One region of the Brevibacillus sp. B_LB10_24 genome, then DNA from elsewhere that is predicted to be linked to it. Evidence: riboswitches for the same ligand, from Rfam matches in the RefSeq annotation. Region 1 holds a riboswitch; the other holds the start of a gene.
The links. Region 1 has a riboswitch for thiamine pyrophosphate ahead of ACI7RC_RS20175 (YkoF family thiamine/hydroxymethylpyrimidine-binding protein). Riboswitches for the same ligand answer to the same signal wherever they lie in the genome.
Positions count from the first base shown of each region.

Region 2: another riboswitch for thiamine pyrophosphate. It lies ahead of thiT (energy-coupled thiamine transporter ThiT); the one in region 1 lies ahead of ACI7RC_RS20175 (YkoF family thiamine/hydroxymethylpyrimidine-binding protein).

Region 1 is NZ_JBJQOQ010000026.1:34,823-42,371, forward strand. It holds gene ACI7RC_RS20165 (PBP1A family penicillin-binding protein) at 1-2,185, opposite strand, end outside; T-box leader at 2,387-2,608, shown strand; gene tyrS (tyrosine--tRNA ligase) at 2,667-3,929, shown strand; TPP riboswitch at 4,008-4,113, shown strand; gene ACI7RC_RS20175 (YkoF family thiamine/hydroxymethylpyrimidine-binding protein) at 4,217-4,825, shown strand; gene ACI7RC_RS20180 (ECF transporter S component) at 4,827-5,426, shown strand; gene ACI7RC_RS20185 (ABC transporter ATP-binding protein) at 5,423-7,150, shown strand; gene ACI7RC_RS20190 (energy-coupling factor transporter transmembrane component T family protein) at 7,131-7,549, shown strand, end outside.
Region 2 is NZ_JBJQOQ010000032.1:28,982-36,530, reverse strand. It holds gene ACI7RC_RS22130 (M56 family metallopeptidase) at 1-1,278, shown strand, start outside; gene ACI7RC_RS22125 (CocE/NonD family hydrolase) at 1,305-3,098, opposite strand; gene ACI7RC_RS22120 (hypothetical protein) at 3,350-3,601, shown strand; gene ACI7RC_RS22115 (hypothetical protein) at 3,643-3,966, opposite strand; TPP riboswitch at 4,107-4,217, shown strand; gene thiT (energy-coupled thiamine transporter ThiT) at 4,384-4,932, shown strand; gene ACI7RC_RS22105 (hypothetical protein) at 5,111-5,242, opposite strand; gene trpB (tryptophan synthase subunit beta) at 5,370-6,530, shown strand; gene corA (magnesium/cobalt transporter CorA) at 6,710-7,549, shown strand, end outside.

The sequences.
Region 1 (7,549 bases):
ACAAGTCGGTGATCAAATCGCCGCTCTCCTTGGACAGCTCGCTCGGCAAGAGCCCTGACTTGCTGTCTACCGTTGCGCTGACGATGCCGCTTGGCTTCTCAAACTTGTCGGTCGGCGACGCGAGGTCAGGTTTCTTTTCCAAAACCTGCTTCATCACTTTTCCCCAGATCTCCATTGGCCGTCTTGACGCCGAACTCGGCAGCTTATAGGGATCGTCATACCCCGTCCATACTCCCATCGACAGTTCCGGAGTGTAGCCGACAAACCACAAATCGTAATCGCTGTTGGTCGTTCCCGTCTTACCGGCCACATCGACGCTGCGCGGGACAAAATTGCGGATGCTGGCGCCCGTCCCGGAATTGACAACCGTTCGCATCATATCTGTAATGAGGTAGGCTGTCTGCGGGCTGTATACGGGCACAGGCTGCGGATTGTGCTGATAGACCACCCGCCCCTGGCTGTCTTCGATGCGTTCGATCATGTACGCGTCAATAAATGTGCCGCCATTGGCAAACGTCGCATAGGCATTGGTGATCTCTTCCGCGGTCAGCCCGTAGGCAAGGCCGCCGATCGCACCGGTCGCCGCGTAATTGTCGCTTTCGGCAAGCGTGGTCACGCCCATTTTTTTGACGTATTCCAGCGCGGTCGGGATGCCTACCTGCAGATAGGTCTTGATTGCAGGCACGTTCCACGATTGGCGCAAGGCTTCCCGGGCACTGATGACTCCGCGGAACTTGTTGTCCCAGTTCATCGGCATATGGCTGCCCTTGGTGCCGTCGGAGAGCACCAGCGGAGAATCGTCGATGGGCGATCCGGGCTGCAGGTACCCCAGCTCGAAGGCGGGAGCGTAAGCGGCAAGCGGCTTCATCGCCGATCCCGGCTGACGGGGGGCAGTCGCGTGGTTGGTCTGCTCCACCTGGAAGTCGCGGCCTCCCATCATGCCGAGGATCCTGCCCGTCTTGTTCTGGATCAGCATGGAACCTACTTCTTCCAGAGCGTTTTCGATTTTCTCGGTCTTGCCATTGGAGCGGCGCACCGTATAGCTGATGTTCTTGCCGAAGTTTTTCGGATCGGACGCAGTCTGCTCCATGATGTCGTTTACGTCTTTGTCAATCGTGGTATATACATGGTATCCGTTCCTAAGGATTTCCCTGCGCTTGTCCTCTTTCATTTGGCGGTATTCGTTGCTGCCGACTTCGGACTTGTCCCGGCCTTCCTGGGCCAATTGGGTATCGACCAGAGCCTTTGCAGCCCGCTCCTCGATCTCCATCATCAGGAAGGGGTGTTGGCTGTAGGCTTGAGCCTCGGGCTTGGCCAAGCTTGCCTTGAGATCGGTTTCTAGTGCCTGATCATACTGCGCTTGGGTGATATATCCGTTCTCCAGCATGCGGTCAAGCACCGTTTTTTGCCGTTTTTTCCCGTTGGCATAGCCCTCGCTGGTAAAAGGCGAGTAGCCGATCGGATTCTGCGGAATTCCGGCGATGTAACTGGCCTCGGCCAAAGTAAGGTCCTTGACGTCCTTGTTAAAAATTCCCTTTGCGGCTGCTTGGACGCCGTATATGTTGCCGTTCGCACCTTTTCCAAAGTAAATCTCGTTTATGTACGCTTCTAAAATTTGGTCCTTGGAAAACATTTGTTCAATTCGCAAGGCGTAAAAAATCTCCGTTGCTTTTCGCTTGTGGCTTACCTCCTGAGAAAGGATGGTATTTTTAATCAATTGCTGGGTCAGGGTGCTGCCCCCGGTCACAACGGGCTGGTGGGTGATTTCCTGTAATGCGGCCCGAAGCGTTGATTGAAAGACGATGCCGTGATGCTCGTAAAAGTATTTATCCTCGGTAGCGATAATCGCATTGATCAAATAGGGCGATACCTCTGATTTTTTTACGACGCGGCGGTCTTCTCCTCCTGCCCGCAACTGCCCGATAAGCGTACCGTCGTTGTAGTAGGCAAAGCCGGTCTGGTAGACGTTGAAAATCTTCTGCTGAATCTCTTCGCGGCTCAGCACAGGTTCGTCTTTCACCAGCGATGCCACGTAGCCTGCGACTACTCCTCCCGCGGCGACCCCGCCCATGCAGCCGAGCAGAAGGATTACTTTCAGGACGGTAAAGATCGGGTGTCCCTGTCTGTTTCCCCTGCGTCGCTTGCGCTTGGTCTTCTCTGCGGCAGGCGCTTGGTTTTTCTCCATATATGTACGTCCCCTCCTAGGCAATCACATGAATTATACCATACACTGGCAGTCGCCAAAATACCGTATTGGGGTGGTTTTTTGTACATTCTAAAAAGTTGAATTTGGCTGATACGCGGTCTGCATCGGTTCTCGGATCGATGCCGCGCTTGTTGACACTGCAAATCGTCGGTGGTAAGATCGTAGGTAACTTCATTAACCACAGACGCGTTGAACGGCGACAGTAGCGAGAGGGCTGACGATCCAAGAGAGCTGGTGGCAGGTGCGAACCAGCATCGTTCCTTTGGCGAAGTACACGCCGGGAGCGATTCGGCAGTCGCCGAACGGAAGCAGGCCGTTATTCTGTCTAAGCGGGAAGTCGGCACAGGCAAGCGTACCGATTTCCAATTAGGGTGGTACCGCGAGTCCAATCTCGTCCCTATGGGGGCGGGATTTTTTGTGTTTAAAACCAATGATTCTGCAAGCAGGGAGCGATAGGAAAATGGCAAACAACGAGCAAGTGAAATTGACAGAGGAACAACGCCTGGAGGTGGAGCGGCAGCTTGAGGTGATTCGCCGCGGGGCAGCCGAGATCATCCCGGAAGAGGATTTGCGAAAGAAGCTGGAGCGCTTTGTCACGACCGGCGAACCGCTGCGGGTCAAATTGGGACTAGACCCTTCCGCGCCTGACATCCACGTCGGGCACACCGTCGTCCTGCAAAAACTGCGCCAGTTCCAGGAGCTGGGCCATACGGTGCAGTTGGTAATCGGCGATTTTACCGGCCGCATCGGCGATCCGACGGGCAAGTCGGAGACCCGCAAGCAGCTGACGGAGGAACAGGTGAAAGCCAACGCCGCGTCCTATGTGGAGCAGTTCGGCAAAGTGCTGGATGCGAGCAAAATGGAGGTAAACTACAACTCCACCTGGCTGTCCCCGCTTACCTTTGCCGATGTCGTCGAACTGGCGGCGAAGACGACGGTGGCCCGGATGCTGGAGCGTGACGACTTTGAGAAACGCTACCAGAGCGGACAGCCGATCTCCATCCACGAATTTTTCTACCCGCTAATGCAGGGATATGATTCCATCGCGCTGAAGAGCGACGTGGAACTGGGGGGAACGGATCAGAAGTTCAACCTGTTGATGGGACGCCACCTGCAAAAAGAGTTCGGGCAGGAACAGCAGGTAATCCTGACGATGCCGATTCTCGAAGGCCTCGACGGGGTGCAAAAGATGTCCAAGAGTCTCGGCAACTACATCGGAATCAACGAGCCGGCCAACGAAATCTACGGGAAGACCATGTCCGTGCCGGACGAGCTGATGGTGAAGTACTACGAACTGGCGACCGATATTCCGATGGAGGAAGTGGCAGCGATTCGCAGCGCTCTGGCGGACGGCACTCTGCACCCGCGCGACGCCAAGATGCGGCTGGCCCGGACTTTTGTCCGCATGTTCCACGGCGAGCAGGCCGCAGAAGAAGCGGAAAACCACTTCAAGACGGTATTCCAGCAAGGAGCTCTGCCGACCGACATCCCGGAGGTCACAGTTGAAGTCGCTAACTACGAAGGCGGGGAGGCTAACATCGTCAATCTGTTGTTCGACATCAAGCTGGCCGCCAGCAAAGGCGAGGCGCGCCGCAGCGTCCAACAGGGGGCGGTTAAGGTGAACGAACAGAAAGTGACGGATATCGATGCGTTGATCGAGCTGACGGAGGGCATGGTGGTTCAGGTGGGCAAGCGGAAGTTTGCCCGGATCGTGCTGGCGTAAAAATCACGGCCGTGCCCTCTTGAACTTTTCTGACAGGTTTGTTAAAGTCTACGGTAGCAATAAAAAAACTGCATACGTGAATTACACTAGGGGTGCTCTTACGGGCTGAGATGGAACGCTTTGTTCCGATCCCTTACTACCCGATCTAGATAATACTAGCGTGGGGAAGTGTAGTGATCTGTCAAAAAAGTTGGCATTTGCCATACAATCTCGTCTGATCGACTGCACCTACCCGGGTGCAGTTTTTTTATTGCCAAATCAATATATTTGGCAGGGAGATGTGAGGAATGGCTGTAGAATGTTGTGGAACAAGCAGGATTGTCGGGTGCAGATTTTCCCTGTATCCGATGTGCGATCAATTCGTCGAGGTCATCCTGGAGACGCTGCAGGAGGTGGACACGTCAAAAGTGTGGATGATGACGGACGATGTCAGCACCTGCATCCGCGGCCGGGCTGAACACGTGTTTGACACGGCCAAGGCGATGTTTGTCCTGGCTGCCAGCAGGGGGATTCACGTGGTCTGGAACGGGACGTTTTCGATTGGCTGCCCCGGGGATACTCAGCAAGACGCGTATCTGGAGGTGGATGACGTCCGGCTGAACGAACCCAAGCTGGCGGATCGCCCAGTCACTGCTGCCGCGCAGTTCGCTCTGTATCCGCTCGGTACGGCTGACTACATGTCGGTCATCTACGATCAGGTCGAGCACTGCAAAGAGCTCGGTACCTATACCAAGGGGATTCACTACGCAACCCGCCTGGACGGGGATGCCCGGCAGGTGTTTAAAAGCCTGGAGGAATCCTTTGCCCGGGCGCAGGAGAGCGGCGCTTCCCATGTGGTGATGACAGCGGCCGTGTCTGCAAACAGCCCTTCGCGCAAAGGACAGGAGGCGGAGTAGGGTGAAGAGCTGGAAGCTGAAAGAGATCGTCATGATGTCAGTCCTGTCGGTGGTATTCGCCGTCATCTACCTTCTGTTTTTGCAGCTTGGCAATGTTTTGACCGGCTTTATGGGTCCGATGGGATATGAGGTCATCTTCGGAATCTGGTTTATCGTGTCGGTGATCGCGGCCAACATCATTCGCAAGCCGGGAGCTGCGGTGCTGGCGGAAGTGGTCGCTTCCATCGTGGAGCTTTTGATCGGCAACGCCGTGGGGCCGCGCCTGATCCTGTCCGGATTCATTCAGGGACTGGGTGCCGAACTGGTATTTGCCGCCTCCCGCTACAAGCGATTTGGCACGCCGGTTCTGATGGCGGCCGGAATGGGGTCTGCCGTAACCAGTTTTATCTGGGGATACTTTATATCCGGCTTTGCCGCCCTCGCCCCCGGCTATGTGGCGGCCATGTTTGCGGTTCGTTTGGTAAGCGGTGCTTTGCTGGCCGGACTGCTGGGCAAGTGGATCTGCGGGGCCCTGCTGAAGACAGGGGTACTGCGCGGCTTCGCCATCGCTTCGGCCGAGCGGAACCAAGGACGGGCAGGACGGGGAGAGAGCCTGGCATGATCGGCGTCCGCGATCTGACCTTTCGCTTTGCGGAAGAGGAGGCCCCCGTATTGCACGGGGTCAATCTGGATATTCAGCGGGGAGATGTGCTGCTTTTGCTCGGCCCGAGCGGTTCGGGCAAAAGCACGCTTGCCCTCTGCCTGAACGGGTTGTATCCCGAGGCGGTTGACGGCGTTCTGACCGGCAGCATCACGCTGTCGGGGCGAAGCCTGAGCGACTATCGCCACGGAGAAGTTTGCCGAGAGATCGGCGTCGTGTTCCAGGACCCGGACAGCCAATTTTGCATGATCAGCGTCGAGGAAGAAATCGTTTTTGGCCTGGAAAACCTCGGTATGCCGCCGGAGGAGATCGAGAAGGTGGCAGGGGAGACGCTTGAATTGTTCGGCCTGACGCCTTGGCGCCGCGCCCCGATCCATTCGCTGTCCGGCGGGATGAAGCAAAAACTGGCGCTCGCTTGTGTCATCGCGATGAAGCCGCGGATTCTCATTCTCGATGAGCCGACAGCCAGTCTGGACCCCTATTCGGCACGGGAGTTTGTCCGGCTGGTAAAGCGGCTCCATCGCGAGGAAAAACTAACCGTCATCATTATCGAGCACCGTTTGGACGAATGGATGGATGCGGCAAACCGCTGCGCACTGCTCGACCGAAGCGGATCACTGGTGTACGAAGGAGACCCGCGCTCTGCTTTCGCTTTTTTGCAAGGGCGCCCATATGCAGGGGAAGTCTGCTTGCCGGAGGCATATAAGCTGGGACGGGAGTGGATGGCCAGCGGCATGTACCGGGGAGCTCTGCCGCCGCTTACGGAGGGCGAGCTGGTCTTCGGAGTGAGTCATCCCGCCAGTGCGGAAGCGTTGTTGGATCAGCAGGAAGCTGACTGGAGAGCGGAACGCAGGCGTTCCCGCGCCGGAATGAAGCCTGCAGGTCCGCCGCTGCTTGCGGCGGAGCAGCTCGCGTATGCCAGAGGCGGTGTCCAGGTGCTGGAAGCGGTGGACCTGTGCCTGTATCCCGAGGAGTTGGTGATGCTGGCCGGGCGCAACGGAGCGGGCAAGACGACACTAGCCGGGCTGTTGGCAAACGTCTTGCCGCTGCAACGAGGGCGAATCACTTATGCGGGGAAGGAGCTGGAGCACTGGACTGAATCTGCGCTGCGGCGGCGGATCGGCTTTGTGTTTCAAAATCCCGAACACCAGTTTGTAACGGACAGCGTCTACGAAGAGATTGCCTTTGCCCTGCGGCTGCTGAAGTGGCCGCAGGAGCAGATCGACCGCCGAGTAGCCGAACTGCTCAAGTGCTGCCGCTTGACGGAGGCGGCCGATGCCCATCCATTCGCATTAAGCTTTGGTCAAAAGCGCAGACTGAGTATCGCTGCCATGCTGGCGAGCCACCAGGATTTGCTGATCCTTGATGAGCCGACAGCCGGCCAGGATGCGCGCTCGACCGAGATGTTAATGTCGCTGCTGCAAGAGGTGACGGGCCAAGGCGGCAGCGTCTGTATGATAACGCACGACATGAATCTGGCGGACCGCTACGCCGACCGGATTGTCGTTTTGGATGAGGGCCGGATCGCCTTCGACGGACCGCCGAACGAGCTTTGGTCGCGGCCGGATGAGCCCTGGAAGGCGGCACAGCTGCTCCCGCCGTTTCGCTGGTCGCTGCGCAAACAGTTCCAGGCTTCAACTCGGGCAATGACAGGGAGGGAATGCCATGCGGCTGCAGGAGATTAACCCGAGCGTCAAAGCGGGCGCAGTCGTCATCGCCATTATCCTGCTGGCTTTTGCCTTTGATCCGGTCACGCCGCTGTTGGTCCTGCTGGGAAGCAGTGCAGCCGCATGCTGCTTCGGAGGCGTTTCGGTCAGAAAGTGGCTGCTCTGTCTCAGCCCGTTTCTGCTCATCGCCATCGGCTACGTCTGGTCAGCGATGCTGTTCGGGCGCGTCCCGTCCGGTGCAAATGCCCAGATCCTGTGGAGCTTTGGACCTCTGCAGGTGACCGCTGCCGGGGTGTCCCGGGGGATCTCCCTGGGGCTGAGAGTGTTGTCGTTTGCGGCGCTGTCCCTGCTGTTCGTACTGACCACAAGCCCGAGCCGCTTTATGTTCAGTCTGATGCAGCAATGCCGCGTTTCTCC
Region 2 (7,549 bases), on a different contig from region 1:
TATTACACTTGGCTGGCGATCGTGATCGGGTGGCTCTGCCCTTTTCGGCCGCATTGGGAGGCAGCTTTGTTCTCCCTGAAACCCGATATGCCGGCCGTGCTTGTTGAACCCATAGAGGCCGGTAAGCGCTTGATGCCGATGGTTGTCGGGCAGGAAACAGGCTGGGGTTCGCCTGAAGCCCTGTGGCAAGTGGCGGCAGGCCTATGGCTGATCGGCATGATCGTCCAGCTAGCTCTCCACGCCAGGCGGCATTGGCGCTTTATGAGACTGGTCAACCGCTGGAGCGAGGAAGTGACTGATCCGGAGACAGCAGACGTTTTCCGTGCAGTAAAAACCGAAATGAAGGTCGGAGGTCAGATACATATCAGGATTTGTCAGGGGATCACAACCCCCATGTTGGTTGGCTTTTTCCGACCGGTCATCCTGCTGCCGCCCGTTCCATTTCGTTCCGATGAACTGGACTTCATTCTCAGGCATGAGCTTGTTCATTTCAAGAGAAACGACCTCTGGTACAAAGCAGTGGTTTTGCTCGCGGCTGCCGTCCACTGGTTCAACCCGGTTGTCTATCTGATGGCAAAAGCGATTGCCGCGCAGGGGGAAATCGCATGCGATGAACGGGTACTGGCAGGCATGAGCCTTGCGCAGCGCAAGCGTTACGGGGAAACGATCATCGGCGTCGTCCGCAGCCGGGACGGGCGCCAAACGTCTTTCTCAACCAACTTTTACGAAGGGAAGAAGGGAATGAGGACTCGCCTTTTTTCGATTATGGACACGACAAAGAAGAAATCTGGCCTCGTGATCTTAGGCATCGTACTGATCGCCACCATCGGGACAGGAGGGGCATTTGCTGTTAGTTCCGCCGGAAAGCCTGTGGAATCTTCCATTGCTCCTGCAGTAGGTCCGTCAACGGCGGAAGCCGGGCCGACTCAATCGTCCGAGGGAGCAGCTCGAGAAGGAGGCGGTATCAGCACGTCGAACGGAAAGGATTTAACTGTTTGGCTGGCTGCCGAACACGAGAACAATTTTGGTCAGGCGGCATGGGCCAAAGGCGAGACTGTCACTTGGTCTGTTGCATGCGAGCAGGTAAGAGAACTTGAAATCGGGATCATGTCCGTCTCCACAGAGAAAGTGTACAGCAAGCGGGTTGCCACTGGAACAGGTACCATTACCATAACCGTTCCCGAAGATGGGGATTACCGCATCTACGTCAAAAATCACGCGAAGGAAGTCGCCAAATTTCTCCTGAAGCTGGACAAGGATTTCGGACCGCTCGTTTGAACATAAAACAAACCAGTCGGACGCCTTCATTGGCGTGCGACTGGTTTGTTTATCTGATGCTGCATGAGCGACTTCAAGCGCTCCAACAAGCTGGTCCACTTCTGCTCTGGCGGGTTTTGAACTTGCCCCTTCAAATTCGTGCCGATCACCGGGATCTCCAGGCTCGAAGGATGAGTTGCATCCTGGTAGATCGTCACTTCGGCCGGAGTGGGATTGAGGCCCGGTCCCTGGGGAGCGATCTGGTGAGGCAGCGCTTTGCTCCCGCCGGCAATGCTTAGGCGAATCCGGTGTCCGGCCGCGAAGACGTACGATGTGGGCAAGGTTTCGATCTCATATTGTTCGATTTTACCCGGTGTGAGCGGCGCCGGATGGGAGCGCGACTTTGCCCGGGGGGCGTTCAGGTAGCCGGTTGTAACCTGTTTGGACTCTCCGCCGGGGGCGACGTCTGTCACTTGTATGACAAAGTCCGTATCCTTCGCAGTGGCTGCAGCCCAAAAGGTAAATTTCAAGCTGCCCGTCACTTCCGTAGGGACGGAAAGCGCACCTGTGGTCCAGGTAAGCGTTTTTGCTTCATACGGGCGTTGATCCGCTTGCGTAATCCCGTTGTCGTTGCTCCGCATCGCAGGCAGGAAGGGTCCCGCAGCGGGAGAATAGCTGTACTTGGCAACCGACTTTTTCTCCGCGGGTTTATCGGCCGACAGTGAACCGTCATTCAAGCTTTTGACAGACCCGCTTCGCGTCTGGCTCAAATACAGTGTTTCCAGATTGGCATCCGGGATCGGCCAGGCTTTTTCGAACCGCCATTGATTGGGTCCTTGCACATAGATCAGCACAGGATCCTCCTGGTCGATGCCGTTATCCAGCCCGAGTAGATAGTGGTCGAACCAGAGTTGCTGGTAATTTCTGTAACTGTAGGGGAGAAGCGATTTGATCGAGGTATGGGCCTCAGGTCCGATGATGAGCTTGCTGCTGCCGTTCATGGTGCTGTATTCCGCGAAAGCTTTCACGTTGCCCGGGGTGATGTAATCGTTCCAGCCGCCTGAGATCAATACGGCTATGCCGTGGTCGGCCATCGCTTGAAGATCCTCGGCCAGTACGGTGCGCTCCCGCCACCAACTGTCGAAATTTCGATGCTGGACGGCCGAGGTGTACTCCGGGAAGCCGCGTGCTGCTCTGCCCGGTCCGGGCAGCATCCCGCCCGGATACCACAGCGTGTCATAGCAATCCGTACAAGCGATCTCGGGGGTGATTGCCCGCAGGTGAGGAGGAAGTTCCTTGGCCGCAAGCCATTGGTTGATCCCTAAGAGGGACGCGCCAACCATACCCACGTTGCCGTCGCTCCACGTCTGTTCGGCGGCCCATTCAATCACGTCATAGCCGTCTTTCCCGAATTTATTGTAGAGGTTCTTGACCCCTCTCGACGGCGGGGTCCCTCGCATAGTCACATGCAAAGCCGCATACCCGCGCTGTGCCATCTCAAAAGGCAGATGATCCATCTGCCGGCCGGTACGGCTGTCGTGACCATAGCCGTTTGGCATCACCAGCGTAGGGAATGGACCGCTCTTCTGGGGCAAATACAGGCGGCCTTTCAAGAGGACGCCGTCGCGCATCGGAATGGTCACATCATCTTGAACCGTTACTCTGTAGCGCTCCATAGAAATCTGCGGTTTTTCGGGACCGGTCACCCAATTCCGCTGCTCGGTCCCCAGCCCCTTGGGGCCGATGGATGCAGCCTTCGCACTGCCGGCGTGAGGAGTGTACCCCGGGAGCAGCAAACACAACGCAAAAATGAGCAAAAGGGGTAGATATCGTATCCGCAAGTGTAACCCTCCAAAAGATCCTATCGATAACATAACCGTAAGGAACGCTTCTAACCTGTCGTTTTGCTGTCAGGCCCTCTGAAGTAATTCTTCCCTGACGAAGCAACTCCTCTCGGGAGAAAATAGACGGAAAATTCATATTCCGTACGGGTTGTCTTGGCCTGTACTCATGGCTCATCCCGGCATGCATATGATCAGTTCTGCCGGGAAATAGTACCAGGTAAGAACATGCAGACAAGGCGGAAGCAAAGATGAAAAAATCAGAGGAAAACGTGCAGGTAAACATCCTGACGACCAAGCAAAATTTGGATACACCCTACATTACCGAACAGGCGGAAGACGACGAACAGACGGAGGTCGATTCGGACGTAAATGAAGATCCCGTCCGGGAGTGGCTGCTGGATCAATCGGCAGCCGCTTTTGCAAACCAAGTAAAGACCCGGGATCAAGCCGGCGAAGCAGCCGAGGTATACGCGAAGCGCTGGGAAGATGACCGGATATGAGACAAAAAGGCCCGTCTCGGAATTGTGGAGACGGGCTTCGTTCAGTTGCTTTTTTGGTATTGCTGCAATCTCTCTGCTGCCAAGTCCGGGTTCATATCAATCTGAAACAGCATGCTCAAATGGCTGGTGGACGTCAGCGACCGGCGGGTGGCGTGGTAAAGGGTGGGCTTCTCGTGTTTGATGATGCTCATGATTTCCGTGGTAGGCGGAGTGACCACATTGATTCTCAGCAGACCATTCAAATAGGAAATGAGCTGTTTCACGGCGGCAGCTTCATCGCTGTCGGGCACGGAATCGATCAGCTCAAGAAGTCCTTTGATGATATTTTTCTTGATGGTTGCCGGATTTACCACTACTTTTGCCATGGTTGTCTTCTACTCCAATCTCTCCTGATGTCTGGGACCAATTACCCAGTTCCTTTCCCTTCCTGGCGTTTGGGTAAACAACCTTTTTCGCAGTCCGTTTGTCTTGACATCTTATACAGATCTGATATGATGGTGCCGTAACCAATATATGCGGGAGCTTGGGAAACTGGGCTGAGAGGATAACTGACTCGTTATCGACCGTTTAACCTGATCTGGATAATGCCAGCGGAGGGATTTGCATACATCGCACCTGTTTGTCGACTCGTATGTGAAGACCGTTGCTTCCACAACGGTTTTTTTCATACCTGTATGCTCGTAAACAACACTTCCTCCGCACATCGGATCATCGATGAAGGGGGGAGTTTTTTTACGCTTGGCTAACAGAAGTGAAAGTGAACAACATACGGAGGGGAAGAGATGAATACAGGGCGTTTGACAATCATGGCGGAGATCGCCATCATGGCAGCACTGGCGTACGTGCTTGGCATGGTCAAAATTTTTCAGATGCCGCAGGGCGGTTCCATTTCGTTAGTGATGCTGCCGATCGTGATCGTGGCGCTGCGCAGAGGGTTGACGGCGGGGTTAATCGCTGGCCTGATCGTCGGCGAGTTGAAATATTTGATTGGAGGATACGTGGTTCATCCGGTCCAGTTTTTTCTGGAGTATCCGGTAGCCTATACGGCGATCGGCTTGGTCGGCCTGGCCCGCTCGGCGAACTGGCTGTCCGGCGCCAATCAAACCGCGAAAATCTGGCTCAGCTTGCTCATGGCCGTAACGGTGCGTTTGTTATGCCATTTTACCGCAGGCGTGGTCTGGTTTGGCTCCTATGCCCCGGAAGGAATGCCGGTAACCACGTATTCTTTCCTATACAACCTGTCTTACATCCTGCCGGAATACATCATAACCGGCATCGTGCTCACCCTGCTGGTCAAAAAAGCACCACAGCTTGCCCACCTCAGCCGGTAAGCCGTTAACAAGATAATCAAACTATCTCAACCAGTCCTGCATCAGCCAGGGCTGGTTTCTTAATGTGAGGACAGCACGAGCAGGAAGAAAAAATGGAGCGAGCACAGTCCTTGGCAACGCCTGCCCAGTCGGAACGGAAAAAAACGGCACACGCTTGTCGACCAAATTCTACGTTGAACTACTTCCAGCCCTTTTTGGTCGAAGTGCCGTTTTTTGTAGTGAAGACGGCCAGCCCGGCTTCCCCGCAGGCGTGCCGCAGACGAAGCTCGCCCATTTTTTTCTTCCGCCGCCACCATGTTCTCAAACTCAAAAGATCCGCCACCTTTTTTTCAGCGACTAGGGCAACCTCATTGACATTTTATCCGGCCGATTGTATTGTAGGTTATAAATGCACTGCCCCTGAGCAGAGCAGGAGAAGAGCTGAGGAGGAGATACACATGAGCACAGCAGAGTTTGAACCGGGGTACTTCGGCCAGTTTGGTGGAAGCTTCGTTCCGCCCGAATTGAAAGAGGTTTTAGACTATTTGGCCGAACAATTTGAGAAGTACAAGGACGATCCGGAGTTTAAACAAGAGTACTTGTACTATTTAAAGGAATACGTCGGCAGGGAAAATCCCCTCACGTACGCGAGAAACCTGACAGAAAAATGCAACGGTGCGAAAATTTACCTGAAAAGGGAAGATTTAAACCACACCGGTGCCCATAAAATCAACAATGTCATCGGACAAATTTTGCTGGCCAAACGCATGGGAGCCAAGCGCGTCATCGCCGAAACGGGAGCAGGCCAGCACGGAGTAGCAACCGCGACCGCCTGTGCGATGTTTGGCATGGATTGCACGATCTACATGGGAGCGGAAGATACCAGGCGGCAGGCGCTCAATGTCTTCAGAATGGAGCTCTTGGGAGCGAAGGTCGTTCCCGTCTCCAAGGGACAGGGTAGGCTGAAAGATGCGGTAGACGAGGCTCTGAACGATTTGGTGCAAAACTATCGGAACACGTTCTACCTGCTCGGCTCAGCAGTGGGACCGCATCCGTTCCCGACGATGGTCAAGCACTTTCAGGCGATTGTCAGCGAAGAGTCGAAGCGGCAGATCCTTGAAAAAGAAGGCCGTCTGCCTGACGCCGTCATCGCCTGCGTAGGGGGCGGAAGCAATGCCATCGGCGCCTTTGCCCACTACATCGAGGAAGCGGGTGTACGCTTGATCGGCGTCGAGCCCGACCAGGCAGCTACCCTGACCAAAGGAGTGCCGGCCGTCATCCACGGCTTCAAATGCCTGGTGCTGCTCGACGAGGAAGGAAATCCGCAGCCGACCTACTCCATCGCCGCCGGTCTGGATTATCCAGGCATCGGTCCGGAACACAGCTATTTGAAGGAAACCGGCCGCGCCGAGTACTATACGGTGACGAACGAGGAAGTGCTCGAAGCTTTTCAGATCCTGTCCAAAACAGAGGGGATCATCCCTGCCCTGGAAAGCTCCCATGCCGTCGCCTACGCGTTGAAACTGGCCCCGACGATGAACCGGGATCAGATTCTCATCGTGAACCTCTCCGGCAGAGGCGACAAAGACGTAGAGCAAGTCTTCCAGATGTTAAATTAGAGGAAGCAAATGCAAGACCCGCGCTTTCATCGAGGCGGGTCTTTTTGCGTTTAGCGGAGAAGAACATGCGTATCTGTCAAAAACTCTGCAAAATGGACTGATAGCCTTTGCCAAAACGGGTCAGACTGAATTTGAACCCTGCTGGCCGAGTTTAGAAGACAAAGGATGTGAAACAGCCCGTGTTGAGAATCCAGGCGCTGACGACGGATCGCCGCTTTCTGACCGATCTTTCTCTCGAACAGTTATCTGCCGAAGATATCCTGTGGTATTGGGTGGATTTCAGCGAGCCGAGCGAACAGGAGTCTGATTTGCTGCGGACTTATTTTCACTTTCATCCGCTCAGCATCGAGGATTGCCTGTACTTCATTCAGCGGCCGAAGCTGGATCATTTTGCCAACTACCATTTTTTTGTATTGCACGCGCTAAACCGGGAGACGCTGGACGTCGTGGAGGTTGACCTGTTCGTCGCGGAGAAATACATCGTCTCTTACCACAAAGCGCCGCTGCAGGAGATCGATGAGGTATGGAACCAACTGCCGGAAAAGGGCGAGCTGATCCAAAACACGCTGCACGTCGCCTCCACGGTCATTGACAAGCTGGTCGATTTTTACTTCCCGATCGTCGATCAAATGGAAGACAGGCTCGTCGACCTTGGAGAACACGGGGAGGCGAAGTCCCTGCGCAGAAGGCTTGACCGGGTTTTTGAAATCCGCAACGACCTCTTGAAAGTTCGCCATTCGATTTTTCCTATGCGCGATCTGGTCTACCGCATGCTGAATTCCACGCATTTACAAGGGCTGGAGGAGTATCGCTTCTATCTGGCCGATATACACGATCACCTGCTGAAGCTGACCGAGATGATCGAGCGGAACCGGGAGATAACGTCTGATCTGCGGGACAGCTACATGTCGATCAACACCAACCGGACGAACACGATCATGACCACACTGACTGTGATCGCCACGATCTTTATGCCGCTCACCTTTATCGCCGGCGTCTACGGGATGAATTTTAAGGTG